Regions from separate parts of the Pantoea sp. USHLN298 genome, predicted to be linked through region 1. Evidence: predicted binding sites of a transcription regulator. Region 1 holds the regulator's gene; each other region holds the start of a gene.
What was found. Region 1 encodes PurR, which represses purine synthesis genes. Its sites were predicted from a motif close to CANGCAAACGTTTGCNTG; they were not measured.

Region 1 (10,407 bases):
CGCTGGCTGAAAGCGAACAGCGGACGTGAGCTGTGATAAACTAGCGCAAACTTCGCAGAGGCAAAGACTATGTTTACCGGTATTGTGCAGGGCACCGCAGAAATAGTGTCCATTGAAGAGAAAGAGCTGTTCCGCACCCACACCATCAGGATGCCGGCAGAATTATTGCCAGGCCTGGCACTGGGCGCCTCCGTGGCGCACAACGGCTGTTGCTTAACCGTAACGGCTATTGAGGGCGATCGGGTCAGTTTTGATTTAATTAAAGAGACCCTGCGTGTCACCAACCTCGGCGATTTACGTCAGGGCGATGTGGTCAATATCGAGCGTGCCGCAAAATTCAGCGATGAAATAGGCGGACACCTGATGTCCGGTCATATTATGACCACGGCTGAGATCTGCAAAATTATCCAGTCGGAACACAACCGCGAAGTGTGGTTTAAAATTCAGGACCCGACCCAGATGAAATATATCCTGCACAAAGGCTTTGTCGGCATCGACGGCATTAGCCTGACGGTAGGGGACGTGACCAAAACCAAATTCTGCGTCTATCTGATTCCGGAGACGCTGGAACGCACTACGTTAGGCGCCAAAACCTTTGGCGACCGGGTTAACATCGAGATTGATCCGCATACCCAGGCGATCGTCGATACCGTTGAGCGGGTGCTCGCACAACGGGATGCCGCCGGGACGGTAGCTATGCTGGCCGGAAAGCCTGCCGCGCAGGAATAAAAAAATAAGGCGCATCAGCGCCTTTTTTTCTGTTTTTAATCTTGCTCAGCCGCCGCATCAACGCGCCACGCGTAATCCGCCTTCCACACCCCGACTGAATACTACCTGCCATAACTGAATATCACGGGCGCGAAACGCACCGGCACAGGCGTTGAGATAGTAGGAGAACATGCGTTTAAAACGTTCGCCGTAGCTCTCCGCCAGTTGCGGCCAGGCCTGGATAAAGCGCTCATGCCACGCCATCAGGGTCGTGTCGTAATCGGCGCCAAAGTTATGCCAGTCTTCCAGAATAAAATGGGGCTCGCTGGCGTCAGCAATATGTCGAACGGAAGGCAGACAACCATTCGGGAAAATATATTTATCGATCCAGGGATCAACATTCATATCGGTTTTAATCGCACCGATAGTATGCAGCAGGAAAATACCGTCTGGCTTTAAATTACGATCCACGACATCGAAATAGGTGGCGTAATTTTTCGGTCCGACATGTTCAAACATGCCGACCGAGACAATACGGTCAAACTGCTCATTCAGGTCGCGATAATCCTGCAATAAAATAGTGACGTCTAAACCTTCACAACGCTGTTGTGCCAGCTTCTGCTGTTCGGCGGAAATGGTAACGCCGTGAACTTTCACGCCATAATGACGGGCGGCAAATTCGGCCAGTCCTCCCCAGCCGCAGCCAATATCCAGCAGCGACATGCCAGGCTCCAGCCCTAATTTACGGCAGATCATATCCAGCTTCGCTTCCTGCGCAGCGGCCAGCGTCGTGGCCTCTTTCCAGTAGCCGCAGGAGTACTGCATATAGGGATCAAGCATCAGAGAAAACAAATCGTTTCCTAAATCGTAATGCTCTTTACCGACAATCCAGGCGCGTTTTTTCGACTGGAGATTAGTTAAGCGCGCCGCGGCAATACGCAGCGTATCTTTAAAGTGATGAGGGAGTTGCTGATCCAGTTTATGTTTGAGTACGTGGTGGAAAAATATATCCAGCCGATCGCATTCCCACCAGCCATCCATATAACTCTCGCCCAGACCCAGCGATCCTTCCTGCAGGACACGTTTAAAGAAGTCAGGATTTTTCACCTGAATATCCCAGCTCCGTGAGCCATTAATTTCGATATCCGCTTTTTCCAGCAATTCGTGAACGATGCGATACCAATGGTTTTCTTCGAGGCTCACTTCTTCTACATACGATGAACTCATAGCTTCTCCACCACCTGTCCAATCTTAACCTGAAAAAGAATAGTCAATTTCTTCAGGAATTGAGAAAAGTCACGGATGACTCCGTAAACCAGAGATCTGGCGTGATACAGAGGATTGAAACGGTTCAAAAGCATCAGGCACGGTAACAGTAACGCGCGCGCAGACGCCATCCCGGCAACCCGGTTGCCAATCAGTTTGTTACGTTATTATGTTGTTGATTTGTAGCAGAATTATTGACCCGAATGAGTATATTATCACGCGGGTCAATATTCAATGACTTATTGTTAGGTTGCTAACTAAAAATCATTGCCTCAGTGATTATCCTGGCAGGCGGTCGTGGGGGTGGCAACATCAGATTGTGCGTTTGTCACCCGCTGCAGCGCGAAGCCGAGCAGGGCGAGCAGAATGGTCAGGGCCATTATCAGGGTTGTGGTCAGCAGTGGCTGGGTTAATCCGGCGGAGACGGCCAGGCTGGCGGCAAAGCATAATCCCAGCTGTAGCGTATTCTGCAGCGCAGCGGCTTTACCGGTCGCATCCGGGAAAGGCATCAGTGCGGCGGAGACCACAATCGGATAGATAGCACCGTTAGCCAGCGCCATGCCGCAGAACGGCAGCAGCAGGCTCAGCAGCGTACTGTGGCCGGAGAGTGCGACGGCAAACAGCGCCAGGATGCTCAGACTGTAGACCGCCAGCAGCCACGGCAGCAGCTGCGCCCCTTTAAAACGGTTGAGCAGGGCACGGCAGCCGAAGCCACCAATCAGGAAGGCAACCGTCTGGGGCAGATAACTCAGACCAATATCGGCGGGCGACAGGCCCAGATCGGCCAGAATAAAGGGTGAGCCGGTCAGCCAGGCGAAAAAGCTGGCGGAACAGGCGGAATAAATCAGCACGTTACCACTGTAAACCCGGGATTTAAGCAGGGTAAAAAAGCCCGGATTTGCGCCCTGGTTGCCCGTTGCTTTGCGGCCCGACGGCAGGCGCAGCGTCGTGAGGATCAAGGCCAGCGCAATCAGCGTCAGCACCAGGAAGATCGAACGCCAGTGGAAATGACCAATCAGCCACGCGCCTAACAGCGGTGCCAGGGCTGGCGAAAGCGCCACCAGCGGCATGATGGTGGCAAACACCTTATTAGCACGTGCGGCCGGATAGCGATCGACCACCAGCGCCTGCCAGCTGACAGCGGCCGCACAGACGCCAATCGCCTGAACAAAGCGCAGCGCCAGCATCAGATAAATATCCTCTACCCACAGCATACCGGCACAGCCGACGGCGAACAGCGCCAGTCCGGCCAGCAGCACCGGCTTACGCCCGATGCGATCGGAGAGCGGACCCCAGAACAGCTGACCGCAGGCAAAACCGGCCAGGAACAGGCTCATGCTGGCACTGATCAGGCCAGGCGAGGTATTGAAAGTTTGCTGCATCGCGCCAAACGCGGGCAGGTACATATCGGTGGCTAAAAAGCCCAGCATGCTCAGCAGAGCGAGATAAGGCATAAATCCTTTTGACGGTGACATCTGATTCTCATTTTGCAGGTTGAACGCGGCAGAGTGTAAAAGGTGCGTTTGCCGCTGTGAAACGCTAATATTTGCCTATTGCTGTTAAAAAATTTGAAGGCAGAATATGTGGTCAGAATATGCGTTAGAAGTGGTGGATGCCGTGGCGCGCGGTGGCAGCTTCAGCGCGGCGGCGCAGGAGCTGCATCGGGTGCCGTCGGCTATCAGCTACACGGTGCGCCAGCTGGAGACCTGGCTGGCGGTTCCGCTGTTTGAACGTCAGCATCGTGAGGTGGTATTAACCCCTGCGGGAGAGCATTTTGTCCGGGAAGGGCGCAGCGTCATCAAAAAAATGCTCGCCACCCGCCGCCAGTGTCAGCAGCTGGCCAACGGCTGGCGCGGGCAGTTAAGTATTGCGGTGGACTGTATCGTCAAGCCGCAGCGTACCCGACAATTAGTGAAGGATTTTTACCGGCACTTTCCTGACATGGAGTTGCACATCAGTTATGAAGTGTTCAACGGCGTCTGGGATGCGCTGGCGGATGGCCGGGTGGAGGTTGCTATCGGCGCGACTCAGGCGATCCCGGTCGGCGGCCGCTTTGCCTTTCGCGATATGGGGACGCTCAACTGGCGCTGCGTAGTCGCGAACCACCATCCGCTGACGGAAGTGAGCCAGATAGATGACGATACCCTGCGCAGCTGGCCGTCGCTGGTTCTGGAAGATACTTCGCGCGCGCTGCCACGCCGGATGACGTGGACGCTCGACAACCAGCGTCGGCTGGTGGTGCCGGAATGGCAGACCGGGCTGGATTGCGTACTGGCGGGATTGTGCGTGGCGATGGTGCCTGGTCATCTGGCCCGGCCGTTGCTGGACAGCGGCGCGCTGGTGGAGCTGACCCTGCCGGTGGCTTTTCCGGAGAGTCCCTGTTGTGTCAGCTGGGCGGAAGATCGCGCATCACCGGCGACCGGCTGGTTACTCAGCTATCTGGGTGATGCGCAAACGCTTAATCAGGAGTGGTTAAGCGAAGATTAACGGCGGTAGTCGCGGAACGGACCATCAGCTACGGAACGACGTTCAATCAGGGTTGGATGCACTTCGATGGTTTGAGAAATCTCACGTTTGCTGGTGATGCGATCCAGCAACATCTCCAGCGCTTTCTCACCCAGCTGCGCTTTCGGCTGATGAACGGTGGTCAGCGCCGGCGCGAAGTAGCGCGCGTTGCGCACATTGTCATAGCCGATCACCGAAATGTCCTGCGGCACGCGCAATCCCATCTCATCGGCGGCGCAAATCGCCCCCATCGCCATGATATCGCCACCACAGAACACCGCGGTCGGGCGCTGTTTCTGCGACAGGATCTGCTGCATTGCCTGATAGCCCGATTCAGGTTCAAAGTCACCCTGGACAATCCACTCGGCACGCGGCTGAATACCCGCTTCTTCCAGCGCCTTCAGGAAGCCGGCGTGACGTCCGCCACCGGTGTTGCGCTCCATCTGGCCGGGGATGGCGCCAATCTCGCGATGGCCACGCTCAATCAGATAACGCCCGGCGAGATAACCGCCCTGAAACGCATTGTCCAGCACCGTGTCGGTAAAGTCGGCGCGGGATTCGCCCCAGTCCATTACCACCATCGGGATGTTACGGTTCTCTTCCAGCATTTTCAGCAGATCGTCCGGATACTCAGAGCACATCACCAGCAGCCCATCGACGCGCTTTTGCGCCATCATGCTGAGATAGGCGCGCTGCTTCTGCAGATCATTGTGCGCATTACCCAGAATCAGAGTATAGCCTTTGTCGAAACAGTGGTTTTCCACTGCTTCAATAATTTCAGCAAAGTAGGGCGCTTCGCTGGAAGTCGCCAGCAGGCCCAGCGTTTTGGTGTGATTCACCTTCAGGCTGCGCGCCACGGCGCTGGGCGAATAGTGCAGTTCCTGAATCGCCTGCCAGACGGCGTTGCGCGTCTCTTCAGCGACAAAACGCGTTTTATTGATGACGTGCGAAACGGTGGTCGTTGAGACGCCGGCGCGTTTTGCCACATCTTTAATTGTTGCCATTAAAATCGGACTCCAGGGCTTATCTAACGCAATGATAAGCATAATGTTAAACGTTTGCGTCTGCTCAGGGTTTTCTGCGCAATTATGCAGGTTTTCTGACCGGTAAACAGGGCGACTGGCGGGTAATGAGCGCCTGAAAAGAGAGCAAACGGAACCGGGGCTGCGCGCGTTGCGCAACAAAGGCAGGATTCTAACAAGGCTGGGCGGATAAAACGAGATTTTTACCCGGTCCTGTGGGAAAATGGCTTAACCCCACAAAAATTGTGACTAAGGAGAGTTAAATGAGTACCGATTTGAAACTGGCGCTGATGACTACCGTCGGCTGCCTGCTGATGATTGTCGCTTTTAGCTTCACCGCGATTCTGCACTGATCGAAAAAGCCGGGCATGGCCCGGCTTTTTGCTGTCTGGCGATCGCCCAACGGCTGCGTTAGCGAATGGTCTTTGGCGTCATGACCCGACGCGCACCAATATAGTGGCGCTGCCAGTAGTCTTCACCCAGCGCACTGATCTGAATATCTTTGCCGGTACGCGGTGACTGAATGAATTTGCCGTTGCCGAGATAAACCCCAACGTGATCGGCGGTGCCGCGGCCATTGATGCGGAAAAAGACTAAATCGCCTTTCTCCAGTGACTCACGTTTAACCGGCGCGGCGTCGCGCAGATGGAACATCTCATTGGCGGTGCGCGGGATCTTGAACTTGACCAAATCTTTATAGGCGTACCAGACCAGGCCGCTGCAATCAAAACCGGTATGCGGTGAGGTGCCACCCCATTGATAAGGTTTGCCTAACTGACCCATCAACTTGGTCATCGCCGTTTCGCGCGCTTTCTGGTAACGCTGACGATGTGACTTGCTCATTTTAATGGTGCCGGTGTCACTGCTGCTGGCGTCAACGGTTTTAAGCGAACGCTGGTGGCCGTAGCGTTTTTTACTGGCCGTTTTAAGGGAGGTTTTACTTTTCTTAGCGGGAAGATGGCTGGCGGTGAGTTCGCTTTTTTTCTGTTTTTTGACTTTGAGCTTCTGAATCGGACTGACGCGTGTTTTCTTTGCCGCCGTTTTCAGCGGGCGACGCTTGCGGCGCTCATCTTCGCGCGCACTCTTTTTCTCTGCTTTATGCGAACTGACATTCACCGGCGCCTGCGGTGAGGCAGAAGCGATGTTAAAGAACAGTTGCGCAAAGGCAAGAATGAAAAGCGTAATGATTAAACGCATAGTCCGGTTTTAGTTAAGTTGTCAGGGCCACTACGCACCGCGACAAAGTTGGGAATAATCTGATCCAGGATCAGCGCCGATGCCATTCTAGTCCAGTTCGTTTGAAAACAGTAACGCCTTTTTTTATTAATCTTTCGGCCTCACGCAATTGCGTTGAAAATGAACATTTTCAGCGTCTTATATCGGCAAAACTATTGCAAATTATTAATATGTTACTGGCCGTTAATAACCGGGTGGCATCAGGGCTGATGAGCGGACTTAACAAACATGGCGATTTAATCCGGCAGCGGTAAAATCTCGTTTTCAGTCCTGGTGCGAAGTCGCTACAATAAACAAACACGAAGTGACGAATTAAGGAAGGCAATTATGAGTACTGTAGAAAAAATTCAGCGCCAGATCGCAGAAAACCCGATCCTGCTGTTCATGAAAGGTTCACCGAAACTGCCAAGCTGCGGTTTCTCTGCGCAGGCGGTTCAGGCGCTGTCAGCCTGCGGTGAGCGTTTTGCTTACGTGGATATTCTGCAGAACCCGGACATTCGTGCAGAGCTGCCGAAATATGCCAACTGGCCAACCTTTCCACAGCTGTGGATTGATGGCGAGCTGGTCGGCGGATGTGACATCATCGTCGAGATGTTCCAGCGCGGTGAACTGCAGTCGCTGATCAAAGAGACCGCAGAGAAGTTTAAAGAAGCGGAATAAAACAGAAAGGCCGACGCGATGTCGGCCTTTTTCATTGTCTTTCATTGCCGGTTCTTCAGTCAGCGGTCGCTGATGGCTCGCCTTCAGCAAACGGCAGCGGCCATCCACCCAGTCGCTTCCAGCGATTCACCAGTTCACAGAACAAAATAGCGGTCTGCTGGGTATCGTACAGCGCCGAGTGCGCCTGGGTACTGTCAAAATCCATTCCTGCCGCTTTACAGGCTTTCGCCAGCACCGTCTGACCCAGCACCAGTCCGCTCAGCGCCGCGGTATCAAAGGTGGCGAACGGGTGAAACGGATTGCGTTTCAGGCTGGCGCGTTCGGCGGCGGCATTCATGAAGTTGAGATCGAAAGTGGCGTTGTGCGCCACCATAATGGCGCGATTACAGCCGGTATCCTTAATGCCTTTACGCACCATCTTAAAGATGGCGTGCAGCGCTTCATATTCACTCACTGCGCCGCGCAGCGGGTTACTGGGATCGATGCCGGTAAATGCCAGCGCTTCAGGATGCAGCAGCGAGCCGACAAAAGGTTCAACGTGAAAATGCAGCGTCTGGTCGAGATGGATCCAACCCTCTTCATCCATTTTCAGCGTGGTGGCCGCGATCTCCAGCAGCGCGTCAGTCTGCGCGTTGAAACCGGCGGTTTCCACGTCGATGACCACCGGATAGAAGCCACGGAAACGTTGATTGAGTGCATGGGGGGAATTCGATTCAGACATCAGGATCTCATTGCAGAAAAAGGGCAGCGCGCATTATGGCAAAAAACGGGCCCGGGTGCAGCAGATGAAGAGGAGCAGAGAAGATCAGCCCACCCGGCAGGGCAGGCTGAAGAGCAGGCTTAGTTGCCCAGGCCGTGACCGGCGTGTTTGTTTTCGATCAGTTCGATTTTGTAACCATCGGGATCTTCAACAAAGGCAATGATGGTCGAGCCGCCTTTCACCGGACCCGCTTCACGCGTGACGTTGCCGCCATCGTTACGGATGCGTTCGCAGGCCGCAGCCACATCATCAACGCCCAGCGCAATGTGTCCGTAAGCATTGCCGAGGTCATATTTATCCACGCCCCAGTTGTAGGTCAGCTCGATGACTGCACCTTCGCTCTCTTCGGTATAGCCCACAAAGGCCAGCGTATATTTGTATTCGGTGTTTTCGCTCTGACGCAGCACGCGCATGCCCAGCACACGGGTGTAGAAATCGATCGAACGTTGCAGATCGCCAACGCGCAGCATGGTATGAAGTAAACGCATAACATCCTCTTTAATAATCAAAACGCCATCGCCGGATGACACCAGCGCTAAGTATAGCGATCAAAATCGCCAGTGAATAATGGCTGCCATCATCTTCCCGGATGGCAGCCTGTAAGAAGATTACAGCGTCGGGTAATCGATATAGCCTTCAGCACCGCCGCCGTAGAAACTTTCCGGACGTTGCGGGTTCAGCGGCGCATCCTGCTGCAGGCGCTCCACCAGATCCGGGTTCGCGATATAATCACGACCAAACGCCACCGCATCGATCAGGCCGCGGGCGATCAGATCGTCCGCTTTCTCAACGGTATAAGCACCTGCGCCAATGATCGCGCCAGGGAACAGGTTACGCACTTTCTCACGGAAGGCATCGCTGTACGGCTTGCCGCCAGCCCAGTCTGGCTCGGAGAGGTGCAGGTAAGCGATATTGCGTTTTGCCAGCTCACCGATGTACCACAGCGCTGCTTCTTCCTCATCCGGACCGTTATCCAGATTCTGGAAGCTGCCGATAGGCGATACGCGGATACCAATGCGGTCAGCTGACCAGTTAGCGATCACCGCATCAACCACTTCCAGCGCAAAACGGCCACGCTTCTCGATGCTGCCGCCATATTCGTCGGTACGCTGGTTAGAGCCAGGTGCCAGGAACTGATGGATCAGGTAACCATGTGCGGAGTGCAGTTCCAGCAGGTCGAAATCGGCTTCACGCGCATTGGCGGCGGCCTGACCGAAATCGGCGACGATCTGCTGAATCTCAGCCACCGTCAGCTCACGAGGTACCGAAGTCTCTTCGCGGTAGACGCTGCCGTCAGCGGCACGCAGTGAAGTGCGGGTACCGGCAGCAAGGGCCGATGGCGCAACCGGGGCTTTACCTTCTGGCTGGACGCTGTTATGTGAGATACGGCCGGTGTGCCACAGCTGTACCGCCGTGTGTCCGCCCGCCTGATGCACGCCTTCGTTAATCGCTTTCCACGCCGCAATCTGCGGTTGAGTATGCAGGCCTGGTGCGCCGGCATAGCCTTTCGCCTGGAAAGAGATCTGGGTGGCTTCAGTAATGATCAAACCGGCGCTGGCGCGCTGGCGATAATATTCGCCCATCATCGGAGTAGGAATATCGCCTGGCTCAATGCTGCGCAGACGGGTCAGTGGTGCCATAAAAACGCGGTTTGGCACGGTAATTGCGCCGACTTTCAGCGGACGAAACAGCTGGGTACTCGCCATGTTAGCTCCTGATTAGTAGACCAGTCGTCTACAAACACTTTTTTTAAAAATCAGTGGATTTTCAGCCACTGTTCGATGGTACGTAATGCCAGCCGCAGCGGCTGCGGCTCGCGGGAAATCTTGCTTTGTAAGCTCGCACCGAGCCACAACAGCGACAACAGTTCGGCCATTTGCGCCGGAGGATGCGGCAATGCCAGCGACTCCTGCTGAGCAGCGGCACTCAGCGTCTCTGCATAGAGCGCGGTAATTTTTGCTGCGCCCTGTTGCAGCGCGTCGCGCATCGGTTCAGAGAGATCGCAGACCTCTGCCGATACCTTGACGCCGAGACAGCCCACGATGTGTCCCTGCTGGGTAAACAGCTGCTCAGCAGCCCGAAAATGGTTCAGCAGACGCTCACGCGGCGTGCCATCGGGCTGATTCAGCTGAAGCTCAACATCCTGCAGGAAGCGTGCAAAGTAGCGCTCCAGCAGCGCCACGCCAAAGGTCTCTTTGGAACGGAAGTAATAGTAGAAAGAGCCTTTCGGCACTTCCGCCAGGGTCAGCA
Region 2 (10,407 bases), on a different contig from region 1:
GCTTCACCGCCGCTTCGCGGTCCCTTCGCTTCTTCCGGATTTCTTACGGACCGGCCGGGACGCGCCATCCCTGGCGCGGCCCCGCCTCTTCGCGACATCCCTGTCGCTCGTCCTGAAATCCCTCATCCGCTCAGCGCTTCAGACGGCCTCCCAACCCCTCGCTGTTATTTCTGTGTTTCCTGGTGAGTTCTTCGTCGCTGTATGTCTGAGCACAATGACTGTCGGTGCTGCTGTTTTTTTTCAGGGCCGTCAATAATCAGACGACATCAGGACAGACAGCAATCTGAGAATCCGCTGTCATGCAGATGCTGCGCAGGATGCAGCCGTGCGAAGCGCGCCTGACTATCAGGCTCAAACCATCAGCAGGCAGACAATATCAGGCCATAAAACAAAATAGCGGGTTTGCAGGCGGGGGTTTGCCAGAGGCGTCCGAAGCGCTGAGGAGTGAGCGGAGGCCAGGAAGAGCCGACAGGACGTCGGCGAAAGGACGGCCTCGCCAGGGACGGCGAGTCCGGACGGTCCGTCGGCCGCAGTGAGTGACGAAGGCACCGCGCGCAGCGTGGCGCGAAGGCAGCCGGACGCCGGGATTGTTAAGGGGCGGGCGGCCGCCCCTTGACGCGTCCGCCCGCTCCGGCAATCTGAAACTCCCCAGCGCCTGGCGGGCGAAACCTTACTCTGTGCCAGCCCGCTGCCAGGCGAAACCTGCTCAATGCCAGCCCACTGCCATGCGAAACCTGCCATGTCAGACCGCAGCCATGCGTAACCAGCCCCAGCCCGCCGCCAGGCGTAATCACCCAGTCATCAGCCAGCTCCGGACAGCATGAAAAATGTAAGAAATCACAGGCGGGGGTTTGCCAGAGGCGTCCGCAGCGCTGAGGAGTGAGCGGAGGCCAGGAAGAGCCGACAGGACGTCGGCGAAAGGACGGCCTCGCCAGGGACGGCGAGTCCGGACGGTCCGTCGGCCGCAGTGAGTGACGAAGGCACCGCGCGCAGCGTGGCGCGAAGGCAGCCGGACGCCGGGATTGTTAAGGGGCGGGCGTCCGCCCCTTGACGCGTCCGCCCGCTCCGGCAAACTGAACTCCCCAGTGCCTGGCGGGCGAAACCTCACTCTGTATCAGACCACCGCTAGCGTAACCTGCTCTCTCCCAGACCACACCTCAGCGCAATTACTCTGGAAAGTAACATTGTTAAATAATGACAGGTGAAAAAAGCCCATAACCTTTCGGCTATGGGCATAGTTTTTATTTTTTATAATTGCAGGCAATTTCCCTGGTGATTAGCCGCATTAATACTTTTATGATATTTTCTTTCTGTTATGAAGGTATGATTGCAGTACGGTATTTTATCTGCAGCGTGCTTTTTCAGTAGGGTTATTACGATGTAAGGTCAATTTAATGTAGGGTAATTTAAATGTAAGGATACGTTTATGAAAACAATTCCATTATCTGCCAGCTTGATCGAAATGTTTGAACACGATCCGATCGTTGGCTGGGCAGTTAAAGACAATAACTCCCGCTTTGTTTATGTCAATAACACGTTCAAAACCTGGCAAACCCTTTCAAATCGATATAACTATGAAGGCAGGAATATCAGTGAGATTCCCGTTCCCGTTGCCGAATTTTCAGAGCTGTTTAACCAGCAGGAAAGGGAAATAGAGCGCACGGGTCATCCAGTAAGGGCTATCACTACGCACATTCAGGGCAAAGAGAAAATCATGCAGCCCGCTTATAATGTTCAGGAACCGCTCTATGACGACGAGCATAACTGCATCGGCACCGTTATCAGCGTCAGGCACGTCAGAATCGTTACACCAACCTCGTTACTGGATGGAAAAATAATTCAGCATGCGACCTTCAAATCCCCCTCATCCGTATTTACCGAAAAAGAATGGGAGGTGGTATATCTGCTGGTCTGTGGAATGAACATCAAAGAAATAAGCAGTGTACTGGCAATTTCAATTGATGCCGTTAACGGCAGGCTCCGAAGCTGTTACCGAAAAACGGGTCTCAACTCCGTTTTTGCCCTGACTGACTATTGTCGCCAAAGCCAATTTGATAACTATATACCGGCGTTCTTTCTGAAGAAGGGACATATCATAATCAGAGGCTAAGCTGATGAATCAAGAACTCAATCATCTCGGATGCTATTTTGACCACTCCCTGTTTGGCTGGGCAATAAAGGACAGTGCTTCACGCTATGTTTATGGCAATAAACTTGCCTGCCTCTATTTCAACGTATCAGATGACACACTAGTAGGTTCCCTCGACACTGACCTGACGCCGGATATCGGCGATTATTATCGCCATATACGCCATGATGACAGAAAGATAGTGACCACTGGCCAGATGAGCCTTGTACTCAAAACGTTCGAGTATGGTAGGCGTAATAGGCTCAGATCATTTTTGGTGGAGAAACGCCCCTGGCCGTTCAGAGAGGGGGTTAATGGCATCATTTGTACTTACATGGAGATCAGCAATATTTACTTTTCTACCTTTCTGAAACCGAGCGGCAGGAAGCCTTTTGTTTTTACCCGACCAGCCAGTATTTTTACTGACAAAGAATGGGAAGTGATTCTGTTGCTGTTCTGTGGTGTAAAACAGCACAGCATGCCGGAGATTCTTGGCATCAGCCCGTCGGCCCTTCGCAACCGATTGACACGCTGCTACAACAAAAGCGGCGTAATCAATAATGCCGCACTGCAGCAGTACTGCTTCCTGAGAGGCTGGGACAACTACATTCCGCCATTTTTCCTCAGTAAAGGACATGTCCTGATTAACTGAAAGGTGGCTTACCTGATTTGTTCGCTGCGCGAACGGGCTGGGAGAAGGTTTCGTTCGCCGGCCGGCTGTGGCAGTTTCAGCTTCGCCGCTGCCGGCGACCGACAAGGGGCCGCCAGTCGCCGCGCCCCCTTGACCCCGGGCTCCGGCCTGCTTCACCGCCGCTTCGCGGTACCTTCGCTTCAGACGGCCTCCCTACCCCTCGCTGTTATTTTTTGTGTTTCCTGGTGAGTTCTTCGCCGCTGTATGTCTGAGCAGAATGACTGTCGATGCTGCTGGTTTTTCAGAGCCGTTGTTGTCAGAAAAAAGAAAACATCCAGCCCCAGCACGCCGCCAGGCATAACTACACAAACCACCAGACAGCACCGGACCATTAAAAAAACAGAGATACTTCAGGCGGAGGTTTGCCAGAGGCGTCCGAAGCGCTGAGGAGTGAGCGGAGGCCAGGAAGAGCCGACAGGACGTCGGCGAAAGGACGGCCTCGCCAGGGACGGCGAGTCCGGACGGTCCGTCGGCCGCAGTGAGTGACGAAGGCACCGCGCGCAGCGTGGCGCGAAGGCAGCCGGACGCCGGGATTGTTAAGGGGCGGGCGGCCGCCCCTTGACGCGTCCGCCCGCTCCGGCAAACTGAAACTCCCCAGCGCCTGGCGGGCGAAACCTTACTCAGTGCCAGCCCGCTGCCATGCGAAACCTTACTCTGTGTCAGCCCGCCGCTAGCGTAACCTGACCCCAGCCCGCAGCCATGCGAAACCAGCCCCAGCCCGCTGCTAAGCGAAACCTCCTTCAACCGCCGCCAGGCGAAACCTCCCCGATCAGGCGCTCAGCCACCCCAACTTAATCACAAACAGAATCGACAAAATCACCAGCGCCGCGTTGACCTCTTTAGTACGGCCACTCAGCAATTTCACCAGCGTCCAGGTAATAAAACCAAACGCGATGCCGTTGGCGATCGAATAGGTCAGTGGCATCGCCAGCGCGGTCACGGTGACCGGTGCGGCGGTGGTGATATCTTTCCAGTCAATCTCCGCCAGACCTGATGCCATCAGCACGGCGACAAACAGCAGCGCTGGCGCAGTCGCATAGACCGGCACGCTGGAGGCCAGCGGCGAGAAGAACAGCGCCAGCAGGAACAGTACCGCCACCACAATCGCCGTCAGACCGGTACGGCCGCCGGCGCTGACGCCCGCCGCAGATTCCACGTAACTGGTGGTGGTCGAGGTACCCAGCAGCGAACCAAATAACGCGGCCGCGCTGTCAGCGATCAGCGCCCGGCCCATTTTCGGCACGTTGCCCTGCTCATCCGCCAGACCGGCACGTTTGGTCACGCCCAGCAGCGTCCCGGTGTTGTCGAACACATCAACAAACAGGAAGGCAAAAATCACGCTCACCAGGCCAACGTTAAAGGCACCGGCAATGTCCAGCTGCATAAAGGTCGGGGCGATCGACGGCGGTGCGGAGAACACGCCGGCAAACGGTGACAGTCCAATGCCCATTGAAATAAAGGTCACCAGCAAAATGCCGATCAGCACTGCGCCGGTGACGCGACGCGCTTCCAGCACCACAATCACGATAAAGCCCAGCATCGCCAGCAGCGGCCCCGGCTTGGTCAGATCGCCAATCCCCACCAGCGTCGCCGGGTTATCGACCACAATCCCCGCCCCTTCCAGCGCAATCAGCGCCAGAAACAGCCCGATACCGGCACCAATCCCGGCACGCAGCGGCAGCGGAATGCTGGCAATAATCCATTCGCGGATTTTGAAGATCGACAGCGCAAAGAAGATCACCGCCGACAGGAAGACCGCGCCCAGCGCCACCTGCCAGGTGTAGCCCATGTGCAGCACCACCGTGTAGGTAAAGAAGGCGTTCAGCCCCATGCCCGGTGCCAGCGCAATCGGGTAGTTCGCAATCAGCCCCATCAGCACGCAGCCAATGGCCGCCGCCAGACAGGTGGCAACAAATACCGCCCCTTTGTCCATGCCGGTGGCGCCCAGAATGCTCGGGTTAACAAACAGGATGTAGGCCATCGCCAGGAAGGTGGTGATCCCGGCGATAATCTCGGTGCGAACCGTGGTGTTGTGTGCTTTGAGTTTGAATAATTTTTCTAACATCATCATCTCTCGATACAGGAGACGTCACGAATGTGCGTTCTCGCTTGCCAAAGGGGTTTGCATGCTGATTATTCTGTTCCCGGAACAGCGAAACGGGCTGCTGCATACTCGCGAGCCTGAATGGGGTAAAAAAACGTGTCTGGGCCCACTGCCCTAAGCAATTGCCATGCCATAAGCCGACGCAATCGATTACCTGGCGGGTCAATACACGGCTAAGACAATTCCGAACCAAAACAAGGCGCGATTATGGTGCAATGCACTGATTCTGCGCAATCGTTTTCCTGCGGCGACATCGGGGGTCAGAAAAACTCTGCGCCAGCGCACGATTCCGCACTCTGCCAGGCGAAGCTGGTCACGTTTCAGCAGGCTGAAACAGCAACCGTCATTAGCCTGTGTACACTCCAGAATTAACTCTTTCGTAACATTGAGGCCGCGCAATGAAGCCAGCAATTTTGGTGGTGGATGATGATCTTGCCGTCTGCGACGTGTTGCAGGACGCGCTAAGTGAACATGTGTTCAGTGTTTACAGCTGTCATCAGGGCAAAGAGGCCTTGGCGATGCTTCAGGATCACCCGGAGATCGGGCTGGTGATGCTGGATATGATGCTGCCGGATACCAATGGCCTGCTGGTGTTACAGCAGTTACAGCGCCAGCGGCCCGACGTGCTGGTGATCATGCTGACCGGGATGGGATCGGAAGCGGAGATGGTGGTCGGGCTGGAGATGGGCGCGGATGATTATATCGCCAAACCCTTTAACCCGAGAGTGGTGGTGGCGCGCGCCCGGGCTGCGCTGCGTCGCGGTGGTCGTCTGCTGCCTGCAGCCGAGGACCAGGCGGGCTGGCGCTTTAACGGCTGGCAACTTGACGATGCCCGCGCTCAGCTGTTTAACCCGCAACGCGAACTGATACCGCTCACCCAGGGTGAATATAGCCTGCTGCGGGCGCTGGTGCGTCATGCCCGCAAGGTGCTGACCCGCGATCAGCTGCTGGAGCTGACCCACAGCGAAACGCTCGACGTCTTTGATCGCACCATCGACGTACTGATCATGCGGCTGCGGCGTAAAATTGAAACTAACCCGCACCAGCCCAGCCTGATCCGCACCATTCGTGGCCTTGGCTATGTTTTTTCGGCCGATGTGGTCAAACCCGATGCCGTAACGCGTACCAGCCAGATCGCCTGAGTGACCGCGCCACGCCTGCCCTGCTCAGGGCAGCCAGTGCGCATAATCGTTGCACAGCAGCCAGCGCGGCGACTCATCCTCCTGCAGTGGATTGAAGCGCGCCAGCGGCGTCAGAAATACATTGTCGTTTTCGTCATCATTCGGCATCGATACCTCGCCCACCAGCACATCACCGAAGCCGCTTTCGCCCCAGAAACTGTGCCAGATGCCCGTTTCCAGCGTCACGCTTTCGCCCGGCGAGAGCCGTATCTGCGAACCGGCGGCGTGCGACTGGCGTATGCCGTCGAGCGACACCTGCACGGGCGAATGCGCCAGCCCGTCGCCATCGCGATTATGTAATTCGATAATCAGATTGCCGCCGCCGCGGTTGATAATGTCTTCCATTTTCTGCGGGTGATAGTGCATCGGCGTGCGCTGGCCTTCGCGCACGTGCATCACCTTTTCGGCATAGGGTTTGTGCCACGGCTGTCCGCCTGGCGATCCGTTACGCAGGGTAAACAGCGTCAGGCCGGTCTGCAGAAAGTCAGCCGCGCCAAAGCTGGTGACGTCCCAACCCAGCCGCAGCGCCAGAATTTCCTGCGCCTGCTGACGATCCTGAAGCTGCCACTGGCGCAGATCGTAATCCGCCCACGGTGGCAGATGCACATCCTGGCGGATGAAAAACTCGCGGGTCTGTTGCAGCGCGCGGTTCACTTCTGAACGTTGCATGAGCGTCCTCCTGCAGGCGGCACCCGGCGGTGCCGCCTGTGGCTTATTTCACCGTCCAGCCCTGATAGCTGCCGATGTTGTTACGATCGATCAGCTTCACCGGAATCAGCACCGGCTTATCGGGTGCCGGTTTGCCCTGCAGAATGTCATAGCCGATCTCCACCGCTTTGGCGGCCATCACCTGCGGGTCCTGCGCCGGGGTGGCGACGAACAGTGAGTTCTTCCGCTTCAGCGCCTCTTCACCGTCCGGCGATCCATCGACGCCGACAATAAAGAATTCGTTACGCTGCGCCTGTTTCGCCGCCAGATCGGCACCGATCGCCGTCGGATCGTTGATGGCGAATACCGCATCGATCTTCGGATTAGCCGATAGCAGGCCGGTCATCACTTCCAGCCCGCCTTCGCGACTGCCTTTGGCGTTCTGGTTGTAAGAGAGCAGCTTGATCTCCGGATGGCGCTTCAGTTCGGTCATACAGCCTTCAACGCGGTTCTGAACCGCAGAGACCGGCGGCCCGTTGATGATCACCACGTTGCCTTTGGCTTTCAGACGGTCAGAAATATATTTACAGGCCATCACCCCGGCTTCGGTGTTATCGGAGGTAATGGTGGCGTTGGCACCATCGGCCGCCACGTCAACCGCCACCACCACGATGCCAGCGTCCCGCGCCCGCTTCACCGCCGGGGCGATGCCTTTGGAGTCGGCGGCATTAAGGATAATCATGTCAACTTTCGCCGCGATAAAGTTATCAATCTGGCCGACCTGCTGACCGAGATCGTAGCCGCTGGAGACCAGCGTCACGTTGACCTTATCCCCCGCCAGTTCCCGCGCTTTCATCTCCGCACCCTTGGTGATCTGCACGAAAAATGGGTTAGCCAGATCGCCGACCGTCACGCCGATAGATTTGAGTTCTTTTGCCTGAGCCATGCCGGTACTGAACAGCGTCGCCGCCAGCAGTCCGGTTACAATCGGATTAAAACGCATAGACCTTCTCCTGCGGTTATCAAAGTGCCAACGACTAAATGGCGTTTTTTATGGTGGCGGCTGCGCGGCTGCGCGGCTGCGTCTCCGCCCTTCCAGCCTTAACTCACGTGATGGCGGGTGCGATATTTGTCGATCAGCACCGCAATAATGATCACCGCACCTTTGATCACCAGCTGCCAGAAATAGGAAACGCCCATCAGCGTCATGCCGTTATTCAGGGTGGCGATAATCAGCGCGCCAATCAGCGTGCCGGTAATGGTGCCGATGCCGCCAACGAAACTGGTGCCGCCGAGGATCACCGCGGCGATCGCATCCAGCTCATAGCCGACGCCGAGGTTACCGTTGGCGCTGTAGAGTCGCGAGGCGCTCATCAGCCCGCCCAGCCCCGACAGCAGGCCGCTCATGCCGTAGACAAAAATCAGCACCATACCGACCTTGATGCCGGTCAGGCGGGCCGCCTGCATGTTGCCGCCGACGGCATAAATATGTACCCCCAGCGTGGTGCGGCGCAGGATAAACCAGCAGATAGCGATGACGGCGAAAGCGATCACAATCAGCCACGGCACCGGCCCGAGATAGCCATTGCCGATCCATTCAAAGTTGATATCGGAGTTGATCACCGTGGTGCCGTCCGCCAGCAGATAGGCCGCCCCGCGCAGCGCGGTATAGGTGCCGAGCGTGACGATAAACGGCGGCAAACCGGCCCATGCCACCAGCACGCCGTTGAACAGCCCCATCACCAGTCCGGCCCCCAGCGCCATCGGAATGGTCATTGAGGCCAGCATCGGATCGAGCGAGGCCACCAGCGCCACCACGGCGGTGGTGCCCAGCATCGAGCCGACCGACAGATCGATGCCGCCGGTCAGGATGACAAAGGTCATGCCCGCCGCCAGCACGATATTGATGGAGGCCTGGCGGGTAATGTTCAGCAGGTTCGCTTCGGTGAAGAAGTTCGGCGTGACAAAGCCAAACACTGCCACGATCAGGATCAGAATCGGCAGGATACCGACGGTTTGCAGCAGATCGCCCATCAGCGCGCGTTTCAGCGTCGGGGCTTTGGTCCGGGCCAGTTGTGTCATGTTGGTATCCTTATACCTCGAGCGGTGACGCGCTGTGCGCACCGGTTGCCAGCGTCATAATGTTTTCCTGACTGATGTTGCTGCCTTCCAGCTCACCCACAATGGTGCCTTCGTGCATCACGTAAACGCGGTCGCTCATCCCGACCACCTCCGGCAGTTCGCTGGAGATCATTAAAATCGCCACGCCCTGCCGCGCCATCTGCTGCATCATGCGATAGATTTCGCTCTTCGCGCCGACATCCACCCCGCGCGTTGGCTCGTCGAGGATCAGAATGCGCGGACCAATGGCCACCCAGCGCGAGATCAGCAACTTCTGCTGATTGCCGCCGGAGAGACCGCCAGCCCGTACCTGGGCATGGGGCACCCGGATATTGAGTGAGGCGATCGCCTCGGTGGCAATCGACTGCCCTTTGCGACGGTCGAGCATCCCATAGCTGGCGTCGCGTTCCAGCGTAGCCATCACGATGTTCTCCTGTGCCGCCATCTCCAGAAACAGTCCCTGCTCCTTGCGGTTCTCGGTCAGAAAACCGATCCCCTGCGCAATCGCCTCGCGCGGTGAACGAATCCGTACCTTTTCGCCATCGATCCAGATCTCGCCATCTTTCGGTGGATGTACGCCAAAAATCAGCTGCGCCAGTTCGCTGCGCCCTGCGCCGACCAGTCCGGCCAGCGCCACAATTTCACCGGCCCGCACCGCCAGACTGCTGGGATGCACTTTGCCGCCGTCGGTAAGGTGATTGACCGCCAGCCGGATATCGCCCAGCGGTATGGTGCGGTCTTTGTTGAACAGGTCACTGAGCGGGCGACCCACCATCATCCGCACCAGTTCGCTGGCGTTGAGCTGGTCGCGGGTCAGGCTGCCGACATACTGGCCGTCGCGCAGCACGCTGACCCGATCGGAAAGCTCATAAACTTCGGCCATCCGGTGACTGATATAGATAATCGCCATCCCTTCGCTGCGCAGCCGTTTAATCAGCGCAAACAGCTGTTCGGTCTCGCGGTTGGAGAGCGCCGCGGTTGGCTCGTCCATCACCAGAATGCGGCTGTTACGCTGCAGCGCACGGGCGATTTCAACTTGCTGCTGCTCGGCAATGCTCAGTCGGCTGACCAAATCCCAGGCGCTGAACTGCGCGCCCAGCCGGTCGATCACCCGCTGCGCCTGCTCCGCCATCTGCCGCCGCTTTACCAGTCCGCCGGGCGCGATTTCGCTGCCGAGAAAGATGTTCTCCGCCACCGTCAGATTGGGTGCCAGATTGATCTCCTGGTAGATCAGGGTAATCCCGGCGGCCAGCGCCTCTTTGGGCCCCTTCAGCGCCCAGGGTTTACCCTCAATTAAAATTTCCCCACTGCTGGCGGTATAGGCACCGGCCAGAATCTTCATCAGCGTACTTTTACCGGCACCGTTCTCCCCCATCAGGGCGTGAACTTCGCCGGGATAAACGGTGAGATCGACCCCTTTCAGGGCATAAAAACTGCCGAAGCGCCGGGTGATTTCCCGCATTTCCAGTATCGGTGTGGCTGTCATCGGCCGGCTCCTGCTGATTATCAAGAGCCGCCAGTTAACCAACGCCAG
Region 3 (10,407 bases), on a different contig from region 1:
ATCCCGCCGCCGGTACTGGGCGGGGCGACGATTGTCATGTTCGGCAGCGTGGTTGCGGCGGGCATCCGGGTGATGACGCAAACGCCATTAGGCCGTCGTGAGATGCTGATCGTGGCGGTGTCGTTTGGCGTCGGTCTGGGCGTTGAAGCGGTGCCGGAGGTGCTGAAGCAGCTTCCGCCACTGATCAATACCTTGTTTGGTCATGCGGTGACCACTGGCGGACTGCTGGCGATCCTGCTGAATATGGTGCTGCCAGACGAGGCGCGTGCCGAAACGGCGTCAGAGGCGTCAGCGCTGAGCGGCAGCGAAGAACAGGCATAACCTTTTAACAGCACGCACTGAAGCTCAGAGCAGGTTGATGCCGCTCCGGGGCAGGCAATCCGCAGCGCTGTACAGAATGAAGGAAAGCCCGCAGCACGCGGGCGACAGGCGGGGCGGCACAGGATGTGCCATCCCCGGCGGTCCGTCAGACAGAGGAATAAAGTGAAGGTACCGCGCGATGACCGCCAGCCCCGGAGCGGCACCAGAGTGCGTTATCACCGGCGGTCCGTCAGACAGAGGAATAAAGTGAAGGTACCGCGCGATGACCGCCAGCCCCGGAGCGGCACCAGAGTGCGTTATCACCGGTTGCCTCACTGACGGGCATCAGGGCCGTGATGGCCCTTTTTTTATGACGGATTTTTCATTACGGATTCAGGCGGCGGCGGGTCCGGCCTGAACTGAGGTAGTCCGCGATATAATCCTGCGAAATTTCACCGCTGTAGCGGCCCTCTTCATCGACGATCGGCATCCAGACGGTATTGTGCTCATACAGTTTTGACAGCACCACGCGCAGGTTCTCTTCCGCTTTACCGGTCACCTTAAAGGTGTGCAGGCGTTCTTCACAGCGGCCGCTGGCGTGACGCGCTTCACGTCGCTTCACAAAGCCGAGCGGTTTGCCATCCTCATCCACCACGGTGATCGAGCGCATGTCATTCTCATCCATGGTGCCGAAAGCCTCTTCGAGCGGAGTGGAACGCCGGACGGTGATGGTCGGCTGCTGATCGGTCACGTCACCCGCCTGCACCAGCAGCAGGCGCTTTAGCGTCCGGTCCTGGCCGACAAAGGAGCCAACAAAATCATTGGCCGGCGTCGCCAGCAGCTCATCCGGACTGGCGCACTGCACGATTTTCCCCTGACCAAAGACCGCAATCCGGTCACCCAGCTTCAGCGCTTCGTCGATGTCATGGCTCACCAGCATCACGGTTTTCTTCAGCTGACGCTGCATATCGAGAAACTCGTTCTGGATCACTTCGCGGTTGATCGGGTCAACGGCACCAAAAGGCTCATCCATCAGCAGCACCGGTGGATCTGCCGCCAGCGCACGAATCACGCCGATACGCTGCTGCTGGCCGCCTGACATTTCACGCGGATAGCGATGCAGGAATTTGCTCGGGTCGAGCGCCACCATGCTCATCAGTTCGGTGGCCCGTTCCCGGCAGCGCTTCTTGTCCCAGCCCAGCATACGCGGCACCACGGTTATGTTCTCTTCGATTGTCATGTTCGGGAACAGACCGATCTGCTGGATCACGTAACCGATGTTGCGGCGCAGGGTGGTGGTATCCTGGTTACTGGTGTCTTCGCCATTAATCAGAATCCGGCCGCTGGTCGCCGGGATCAGCCGGTTAATCATCTTCAGGGTGGTGGTTTTGCCGCAGCCCGACGGTCCAAGCAATACGCACATCTCACCGGCAGGGACTTTCAGGCTGACATTATCCACGGCTTTCATGGTGGTGCCGTTTTTCTGGGTAAAGGTTTTCGTCAGGTTTTCCAGTGTAATCATTATCGAATTCCCTTAGGAGTCAGCGCCTGCTGCAAACGGTGCAGCAGCCAGTCAAGAACAATTGCCAGCAGGCAAATCATTAACGCCCCGGCGATTAACATACGAATATCACTGCCGCTGATGCCATCCAGCAGCAGCTGGCCCAGCCCACCGGCGCCAATCACCGCAGCGATCGCCATCACGCCGACGTTCATCACCACCGCGGTGCGGATGCCGCCAAAGATCACCGGCAGGGCCATCGGAATTTCCACCCAGCGTAACCGCTGCCAGAAGGTCATGCCGATGCCGCGACCGGCTTCACGCAGACCGCCGGGCAGGTTCTCCAGCGCGGTATGGGTGTTACGCACAATCGGCAGCAGCGAGTAGAGAAACACCGCAGTAATCGCTGGCAGCGCACCAATGCCCTGACCGATCAGCGAAAACAGCGGGATCATCAGGCCAAACAGCGCGATGGTCGGGATGGTCAGCACCACGGTCGCAATACCGAGGATCGGCGTCGCCAGCCAGCGCACCCGGACAATCAGAATGCCGAGCGGCACGCCAATCACAATTGCCAGCCCGACAGCGACCAGCACCAGCCAGGTGTGTTGCCAGCTCAGCGTCAGCAGGCTGCTCCAGTTATCCATGATGTAGTGAAGGGTATCCACAGTGCCTCCTTACAGCATGTTTTTAGATTTAAGGAAATCACGCGCCACCTGTTCCGGTGACTGGTGATCGATATCGACCCGCTTGTTCATCTCGGTGATCGACTCATCGGTAATCAGCGGGGAGAGCTGGTTCAGCGCCGCTTCCAGGCCAGGATGGCTCTCCAGCACATCCTTACGCACCACCGGCGTGACGTTATAGCTCGGGAAGAAATGCTTATCATCCTCCAGCACTTTCAGGTCAAAGCCTTTCACCCGGCCGTCGGTGGTGTAGATCAGACCGGCATCGACGAAGCCATCGCGGATGGCGTTATAGACCAGGCCAGGGTCCATCTGGCGGATCTGCGGCCGATCCAGCGCCAGGTTGTAAGTCTTCTGCAGCGGCTTCATGCCGTCTGAGCGGCCGGAAAACTCCAGGTCCAGCCCCAGTCGCCAGTTATGGTCGGGATCGCGCTGGCGTACCTGTTCAATTTTTGCCACCAGTTGCGACATCGTGGTGATACCCTCTTTCTCCGCCCGCTGCCGGGTCATGGCGAAAGCATAGGTATTGTTCATCGGGGCGGGCTGAAGCCACACCAGGCCCAGTTTCGCATCGAGTTTTTTAACCGTGTCATAGGCCTGCTCTGACGACATCGGCTGGTTGATATGGTTAAAAATGATCAGTGAAGTCCCGGTGTACTCCCACGTCATATCGATCTGCTTATTCAGCAGCGCATTCCGGCCAATAGTGGTGGCGATATTGCGCTTTGGGATCACCTCAAAGCCTTTCTTCTGTAACCACAGCACCGTCATCGCCGACAGGATGTGCTGCTCGGTAAAGCTCTTGGTGGCCATCACCAGCGGGGCCGCCGCCTGGGCGGTCTGACTTAATGCCAGCGTCGCCAGCAGGGTCAGGGCACTCTTTTTTATCCAGCGCGTAAGCATCGCAAATTCCTTATTGTTATGCCGCAGCGTGCGGACTGAGAAAGCGGCCGAGCGCGGCCAGCAGCATATCCAGCACCAGCGCCACCAGCGCAGTCGCCGCCGCACCCAGGATCAGCGTCGGGAAGTCGTTGAGGTAGATGCCGGGAAAAATCAGTTCGCCGAAGCTGCTGGCACCAATCAGAAACGCCAGCGGCGCGGTACCCACATTGATGGCGGTGGCAATACGCACGCCCGCGAGGATAACCGGCAGCGCATCAGGCAGTTCGACCTGGCGCAAACGCTGCATTTTGGTCATACCAATGCCGTTGGCGGCTTCGATCAGTGAAGAAGGGACCGCACTCAGGCCGGAGAAAGTGTTACGTACGATAGGTAGCAGAGAGGCGAGAAACAGCGCAATCAGCGCTGGACGGTCGCCGATGCCGATAATCACCATCGCTAATGCCAGCACCGCCAGCGGCGGCAGCGTATTACCGACGTTAAAAATCTGCATCACATATTCGGCCCAGCGACGGGCGAAAGGGCGACTGAGAATGATGCCGCTGGGAATACCGACCAGCAGAGCAAACAGCATTGACCAGAAGACTAAAAACAGGTGTTGCTGGCCGAGATAGAGCAGATCAACTTTTCTGGCGACTAACTGGTCCCAGCCAAGGCCCCAGATTAGCGCGCCAATCACCGCGGCCACAGCCAGCAGTGCCAGACCAGCGCGGCGGGCCAGTGAAGCATTTTGCATAAGGGACTCTCCCTGATTACGATCTCAATTGTTATACCCATCACTAGCAGCCCGACAGAAGCAGCAAAACCCGCCGCCGCTTCCAATACCGAAACTGCGATAAAATGCACATCAAATGACTGTTTATCGACGATTTTTAACTGAACGCTGAAAAACAGGCTTTAATGCTATAGCAGCCCTAAGCGAGCCGCGCTAGCTTTAACGCCCTAAAGCAGTCGGTGAAAAACAGGTTAAAATAGTGTTAAGGCCGCGTGGTGATTGGGCTAACACATCAATGAAAATTTTTCATCGACTTTTGGTGACAACGTCACACATTGCGCCCGTGATGCGCACTGACGGGAAACTGCATTCACTCAATCTGCGCTAGTGTTGCAGCTTAAAAAAGGATCTCTATGACTGAAAGCGCACAGATTCAGACCGGGCACCGCCACTGGATTTTAATCGCCTGTATGCTGGCCATGTTTATGGCGGCGATTGAGGTCACCATTGTTGCCACCGCGATGCCGACCATTATTGCTGAACTGGGCGGCTTTTCGCAGTTTGGCTGGGTATTCTCCATCTATCTGCTGACGCAGGCGGTCAGCGTCCCGCTCTACGGACGACTGGCGGATATCTATGGCCGTAAGCGGATGTTTTTTATCGGCACCACGCTGTTCCTGATCGGCTCGGTGTTGTGTGGCTTTGCCCATACCATGACCTGGCTGATTCTGTTCCGCGCTTTTCAGGGACTGGGAGCCGGTGCCATCATGCCGCTCAGCTCAACTATCGTGGCGGACATCTACTCACCGCGTGAGCGCGCCAGCGTGCAGGGCTGGCTCTCCAGCGTCTGGGGCGTGGCCGCCATCGTCGGTCCGCTGACCGGCGCCTGGCTGGTACAGCACTTTAGCTGGTCGGTGATTTTCTGGGTCAATCTGCCAATAGGGCTGATCAGTATGCTGATGCTGGCGCGCTGGTTACCGGCGCATCAACAGGAGGCGCAGGCGCAGCCGCTGAACCTGGCGGGCAGTGGCTGGCTGATGCTGTGCGTCAGCGCACTGCTGGTTGCGCTACTGCAGGCTGAACAGCTGGGCTACTGGCTGATCCCGTTCCTGCTGTTTTCGCTGTTTGCTGGCTGGCGGCTCAAGCGCCACGAGCAGCAGGCTGACGCACCGTTGTTCCCACTGATTATCTGGCGCAGCCGGCTGATTATTGCCGGTAACGCCGGCAACCTGATCATCGGGGCCGCCATGATGGGGATCAGCGCTTTTCTGCCGACCTGGATTCAGGGGATCGGCGGCGGTTCGCCACTGCAGGCGGGCAGTGCGCTGGCGATGATGTCGATTGGCTGGCCGCTGGCCAGTACCCTGAGCGGCCGTCTGATGCTGCGCACCTCATACCGTTTCACCGCACAACTGGGCGCGCTGTTGCTGATTACCGGCAGTGGATTACTGCTGCTGTTGCAGCCTGACAGTTCGTTGTATCAGGCGGGCTTTACCGCGTTTGTCATCGGTACCGGTATGGGCATGACCAGCACCACCTTTCTGGTATCGGTACAGAATCAGGCGGATTACCAGATTCGCGGCATCTGTACCGCCTCGATTATGTTCAGCCGGATGATGGGTTCGGCGATTGGCACCGCCATCATGGGCGCGGTGCTGAACCTCAATCTGCAGTGGCGACTGCCGCAGGCGCAGGACCCGGTGCAGCAGATTATGGCGGATGAGAGTCGGCGTCAGCTGGCCCCGGAGACGCTACAGCAGATGGTGCAGGCGATTGCGAGCTCACTGCATTGGGTGTTTGTGGTGGCACTGGTGATAGCGCTGTTTGCGCTGGGCGTGGCGTGGATGATGCCGCGTCAGCGGCCGGAACATGCAGAATAGCGGAGCAGGGCGACAGGTCGTCGCCCTGGCAATTTACTGTGCGGGCGCGTCCTGTGAACTGCCGGCACTGTCTGGCACGCTGGCGTCATCGTCACGCCCCATGCGCTTGTAAACAATCTTTTGTGTGTCGTTCTCACAATGTCCCACCACCTGACCGCCAGCCTGATCAACCTGATCGTTGGCGACGATGTCGAGACTAAAACCCGATTCGGGCACACCGTTCTGAATAATTTTCTGGCTGATCTCGGTTTTTACCGATTCACAGGATGCCTGTGCCAGTACCGGCAGCGCAAACAACGTCGCGGTTAACAAAACCCTCTGTAGCTTCATCACGTATTCCTTATGTTAGTTGTCCGTCATTACTATAGCTGAAAATCAGGGTGCAATCGGTCGGCCGGAGCGGCGATCCAGACAACGCAGGGTATTCGGCTCCCAGTAGGCGTTGAGATTCAGGCTCTGCTCACACTTATCGCGGGTATCAAAAGCACGATCGGTCTTATCAAATTCCTTCTCGACGCGGCTGTTCACTTTGTTACGCAGCATCCGCGTGTCATTCCACTGCTCTTTATCCTGACGCGCCGCTTCATTACTGGCGGCGCTGCTGCCATCTTCAATGATCAGGCGATTGGTGGTAGCGCTGGCATTGAATGCTGCCGCTGACAGCAGGCTCACCAACAGGACCGGGATAAATTTTTTCATTGCGCTTTCCTTCAGTTAACGCAGACATCACCAATGGGAACGGCTGTTGCCGCGGGTAGCGTTAGTATATCATCGCCGTTTCTTTGCTCACCAGCCGTGAGTGGTTTGTTTACGTTTATGAGAGGTCGGGGTGCTGATTAAAACCGCCGTGCTGTTTTTTATCACCGCGCTGGCGGAAATCATCGGCTGCTTCCTGCCGTGGCTGTGGCTGAAAAAGGGCGGCTCCGTCTGGCTGCTGCTGCCCGCCGCCGCCAGCCTGGCGCTGTTTGTCTGGCTGTTGACGCTGCATCCTGCGGCCAGCGGACGGGTGTATGCCGCCTATGGCGGGGTTTACGTGCTGACTGCACTGCTGTGGTTACGGGTGGTCGATGGGGTGAAACTCAGCGCCTGGGACTGGAGCGGGGCGATCGTCGCCTTTATCGGTATGCTGATTATCGTGCTGGGCTGGGGACGCGGATAGGGCCAGCCGGTGCGGCTGGCCCTGAGGGTTACGGCTTGTGCACCTTGAGACCGGCCAGCGTCTGGCTGACGGGCATCATCTCAAGGGTATTGATGTTGACATGCTTAGGCAGCGTGGCGACCCAGTAGACCGCTTCGGTGACATCTTCCGGCGTTAAAGCGGTGGCGCCTTCATAGACCTGGCCCGCTTTATCATCGTCGCCCTTGAAGCGCACGTTAGAGAACTCGGTGCCGCCGACCAGTCCCGGCTCGATGTCGGTGACGCGCAGCGCCGTGCCGTGCAGATCGGTACGCAGATTCAGGCTGAACTGACGCACAAAGGCTTTGGTCGCGCCATAGACGTTGCCACCGGCATAAGGCCAGCTACCGGCGATTGAACCGATATTGATCACATGTCCAACGTTACGCTCCACCATCTGCGGTAGCAGGGCGCGCGTCATATAGACCAGCCCTTTGGTGTTGGTGTCGATCATGTTTTCCCAGTCTTCGACGTTGGCGCGGTGCGCGGGCTCAATCCCCAGCGCCAGACCGGCGTTATTCACCAGCACGTCGATGTCACGCCAGTCGGCAGGCAGCTGATTCACCGCCTCTTCAATTGCCGCGCGGTTCCGCACATCAAGCTGCACGGTATAGAGATGCTCGCCCAGCTCATCTTTCAGCGCTTTCAGCCGCTCGGCACGCCGTCCGCTGGCAATCACTTTGTGACCATTTGCGATAAAGCGACGGGTGATGCTTTCACCAAAACCGGCGGTTGCGCCGGTGACAAAAATAATCATCTCACTGTTCCTTATGCCATTTTCAGAGTCGATGGCTTCACCATAGCATTTCATTTCCGCTTGCGCCCGCCGAAAAACCGATCGGGTTGTAAAGGCATTTTACCGGCCCGCCAGCTGCGCTGTTTTGGGGCGCAATGCACACAAACGGGGCAGCGCAGGCGCGCATTCAGCCGCTTAAACCCGCCCGATTCGTGACGAGCTTGCCAGGCAACCGATTGCGATTGCAAAGCAATCGGTTGCGGGGCCCTATTGTCCTGCATCAGTTGCGCAACAAGCGCGATTTTATTTAACTCTTTGATAGTAAAAGTAAAAGCGGTGATTGCGATCTGGCACGGCAGTTGCAACAGGGTATTAAGGCAATCATCTGCATAATGAAAAGAAGGCCGCAGTGCTTTCAGAAAGGAAAAGTCATGTCACCAGCGACAGATACGGCGATACGCGCCAGTTTTTTTGACTTCACCTCGGTGGTGGACCAGCCCGACGGGCTGCTCTCTGCCGCGCGCTATCTGGAGGATGGCGTGTTGCGGCTGCGCGACGGACGCGTGGTGGGGTTAGCGCCGTGGGAGGCGTGCAGCGCCGCACTGGCGGGTCAGCCGGTCATTGACCTGCGCGGCAAGCTGATCGTACCGGGCTTCGTCGATACCCACATTCACTATCCGCAGACCGAAATGATCGGCGCGTTCGGCGAACAGCTGCTGGAGTGGCTCAACCACTATACGTTTCCGGTGGAGGCGCAGTATCACTGTCCGGACCACGCGGCCCGGATGTCGGCCTTTTTCCTGCATCAGCTGCTGTCGAATGGCACCACCAGCGCGCTGGTGTTTGGCACCGTGCATCCCCAGTCGGTTGAGGCGCTGTTCAGCGCGGCGGAAGCGCTGAACATGCGGCTGATTGCCGGCAAAGTGATGATGGATCGTAACGCGCCTGACAATCTGACCGAAACTCCGGAACAGAGTTATCAGCAGACCCGCGCGCTGATTGAGCGCTGGCACCAGCGCGGACGACTGAGCTACGCGCTGACGCCGCGTTTCGCCCCGACCTCCTCGCCACAGCTGCTGGAAAAAGTGCAGCAACTGCGGCAGGAGTTCCCGGATACCTGGCTGCATACTCATCTGAGCGAAAATCCGCAGGAGGTCGCCTGGGTGAAGCAGCTGTTCCCGGAGCGCGCCGGCTACCTTGATGTCTACCATCACTATCAGCTCACCGGGCGTCGCAGCGTGTTTGCTCACTGCGTCCATCTCGACGACGGCGAATGGCAATGCCTGCACGACACCGATTCCACCATCGCTTTCTGCCCGACCTCAAACCTGTTTCTTGGCAGCGGGCTGTTTAACCTTAAACGCAGCTGGCAGCAGGGCGTTAAAGTCGGTATTGGCACCGATGTGGGCGCCGGCACCACCTTCAGCATGCTGCAAACGCTGGGCGAAGCCTACAAAGTGGGCCAGTTGCAGCAGTATAAGCTGAGCGCCGCCGAAGCCTTTTATCACGCCACGCTGGGCGGCGCGCGGGCGCTGGATCTCGATCACGCCATTGGCAATTTCAATCCGGGTAAAGAGGCGGATTTTGTGGTGCTCGATCCGGCCGTTTCCGCCTTACAGACTTTGCGTATCGGCAACAGCAAAGATATCTGGGAAAAACTGTTTGTTCTGATGACGCTCGGCGATGACCGCAATATCGCCCAGACCTGGGTCAACGGGCGTCCGGTATGGCAGCGCGACGCGGGAGAGCAAGCGGCATGATCCAGTTCCTGTTAAATAATCAATTAGTTACCGAAGAGGCGTTAGATCCGAATCTGACGATACTTAACTATCTGCGCGGCCATCTGCGCCGCACCGGTACCAAAGAGGGCTGTGCCTCAGGTGACTGCGGTGCCTGTAGCGTCACGCTCGGTAAAGCGGTCAATGGCGCGATGCAGTATGAAACGGTCAATAGCTGCCTGACGCTGGTCTCCACGCTACAGGGCAAGCAGCTGATCACCGTCGAGGATCTGCGTCACGGCGGTGCTCTGCATCCGGCGCAGCAGGCGATGGTGGATTGCCACGGCTCGCAATGCGGCTTCTGCACGCCCGGCTTTGTGATGTCGCTGTTCAGTCTGCAAAAATCGGTCAGCGGCTGGGATCGCCATCAGGCGGAGAGTGCGCTGGCGGGCAATCTCTGTCGCTGTACCGGTTACCGGCCAATCATGGCGGCCGCGCAGCAGCTCTGTTCACAGCCGGTCAGCGACCCGTTCGATCACCATGCGGCCAGCGTGGCGCAACGGCTGACGGCACTGGCGAATCAGGAGATGCAGCAGCTCAGCGGCGACGGGCGGCACTGTTATCTGCCTAAAACCCCGGCCCAGCTGGCGCAGATCTATCTGGAACATCCTGAGGCGCGGCTGATTGCCGGTGGCACCGATCTGAGCCTCACCATCACCCAGCAGCATCAGCGCATACCGGTGCTGATCGCGCTGGAGCAGGTTGCGGCGCTGAAAGTGTGCAGTGAATTTGAC

Region 2: the regulator PurR is predicted to act here: its motif matches at 5,151-5,168, upstream of WFK59_RS07830 (NCS2 family permease).
Region 3: the regulator PurR is predicted to act here: its motif matches at 8,121-8,138, upstream of guaD (guanine deaminase).

What each region holds. Positions count from the first base shown of each region.
Region 1 is NZ_JBBCRO010000001.1:921,660-932,066, forward strand. Features, by position in the region: gene WFK59_RS04410 (riboflavin synthase subunit alpha) at 70-729, shown strand; gene cfa (cyclopropane fatty acyl phospholipid synthase) at 787-1,935, opposite strand; gene punC (purine nucleoside transporter PunC) at 2,247-3,449, opposite strand; gene punR (DNA-binding transcriptional activator PunR) at 3,556-4,461, shown strand; gene purR (HTH-type transcriptional repressor PurR) at 4,458-5,483, opposite strand; gene cydH (cytochrome bd-I oxidase subunit CydH) at 5,765-5,854, shown strand; gene WFK59_RS04440 (C40 family peptidase) at 5,913-6,698, opposite strand; gene WFK59_RS04445 (Grx4 family monothiol glutaredoxin) at 7,062-7,397, shown strand; gene rnt (ribonuclease T) at 7,453-8,118, opposite strand; gene gloA (lactoylglutathione lyase) at 8,238-8,645, opposite strand; gene WFK59_RS04460 (alkene reductase) at 8,766-9,863, opposite strand; gene WFK59_RS04465 (TetR/AcrR family transcriptional regulator) at 9,914-10,407, opposite strand, start outside.
Region 2 is NZ_JBBCRO010000002.1:651,509-661,915, forward strand. Features, by position in the region: gene WFK59_RS07820 (helix-turn-helix transcriptional regulator) at 1,427-2,110, shown strand; gene WFK59_RS07825 (PAS domain-containing protein) at 2,115-2,780, shown strand; gene WFK59_RS07830 (NCS2 family permease) at 3,589-4,887, opposite strand; gene WFK59_RS07835 (response regulator) at 5,322-6,065, shown strand; gene WFK59_RS07840 (D-lyxose/D-mannose isomerase) at 6,090-6,773, opposite strand; gene WFK59_RS07845 (ABC transporter substrate-binding protein) at 6,817-7,755, opposite strand; gene WFK59_RS07850 (ABC transporter permease subunit) at 7,854-8,834, opposite strand; gene WFK59_RS07855 (sugar ABC transporter ATP-binding protein) at 8,845-10,359, opposite strand.
Region 3 is NZ_JBBCRO010000002.1:202,152-212,558, reverse strand. Features, by position in the region: gene WFK59_RS05640 (nucleobase:cation symporter-2 family protein) at 1-321, shown strand, start outside; gene osmV (osmoprotectant ABC transporter ATP-binding protein OsmV) at 686-1,822, opposite strand; gene osmW (osmoprotectant ABC transporter permease OsmW) at 1,822-2,469, opposite strand; gene WFK59_RS05625 (glycine betaine ABC transporter substrate-binding protein) at 2,479-3,390, opposite strand; gene WFK59_RS05620 (ABC transporter permease) at 3,407-4,123, opposite strand; gene WFK59_RS05615 (MDR family MFS transporter) at 4,516-5,982, shown strand; gene WFK59_RS05610 (DUF1161 domain-containing protein) at 6,016-6,312, opposite strand; gene WFK59_RS05605 (DUF1283 family protein) at 6,358-6,681, opposite strand; gene WFK59_RS05600 (YnfA family protein) at 6,815-7,141, shown strand; gene ydfG (bifunctional NADP-dependent 3-hydroxy acid dehydrogenase/3-hydroxypropionate dehydrogenase YdfG) at 7,170-7,916, opposite strand; gene guaD (guanine deaminase) at 8,327-9,655, shown strand; gene xdhA (xanthine dehydrogenase small subunit) at 9,652-10,407, shown strand, end outside.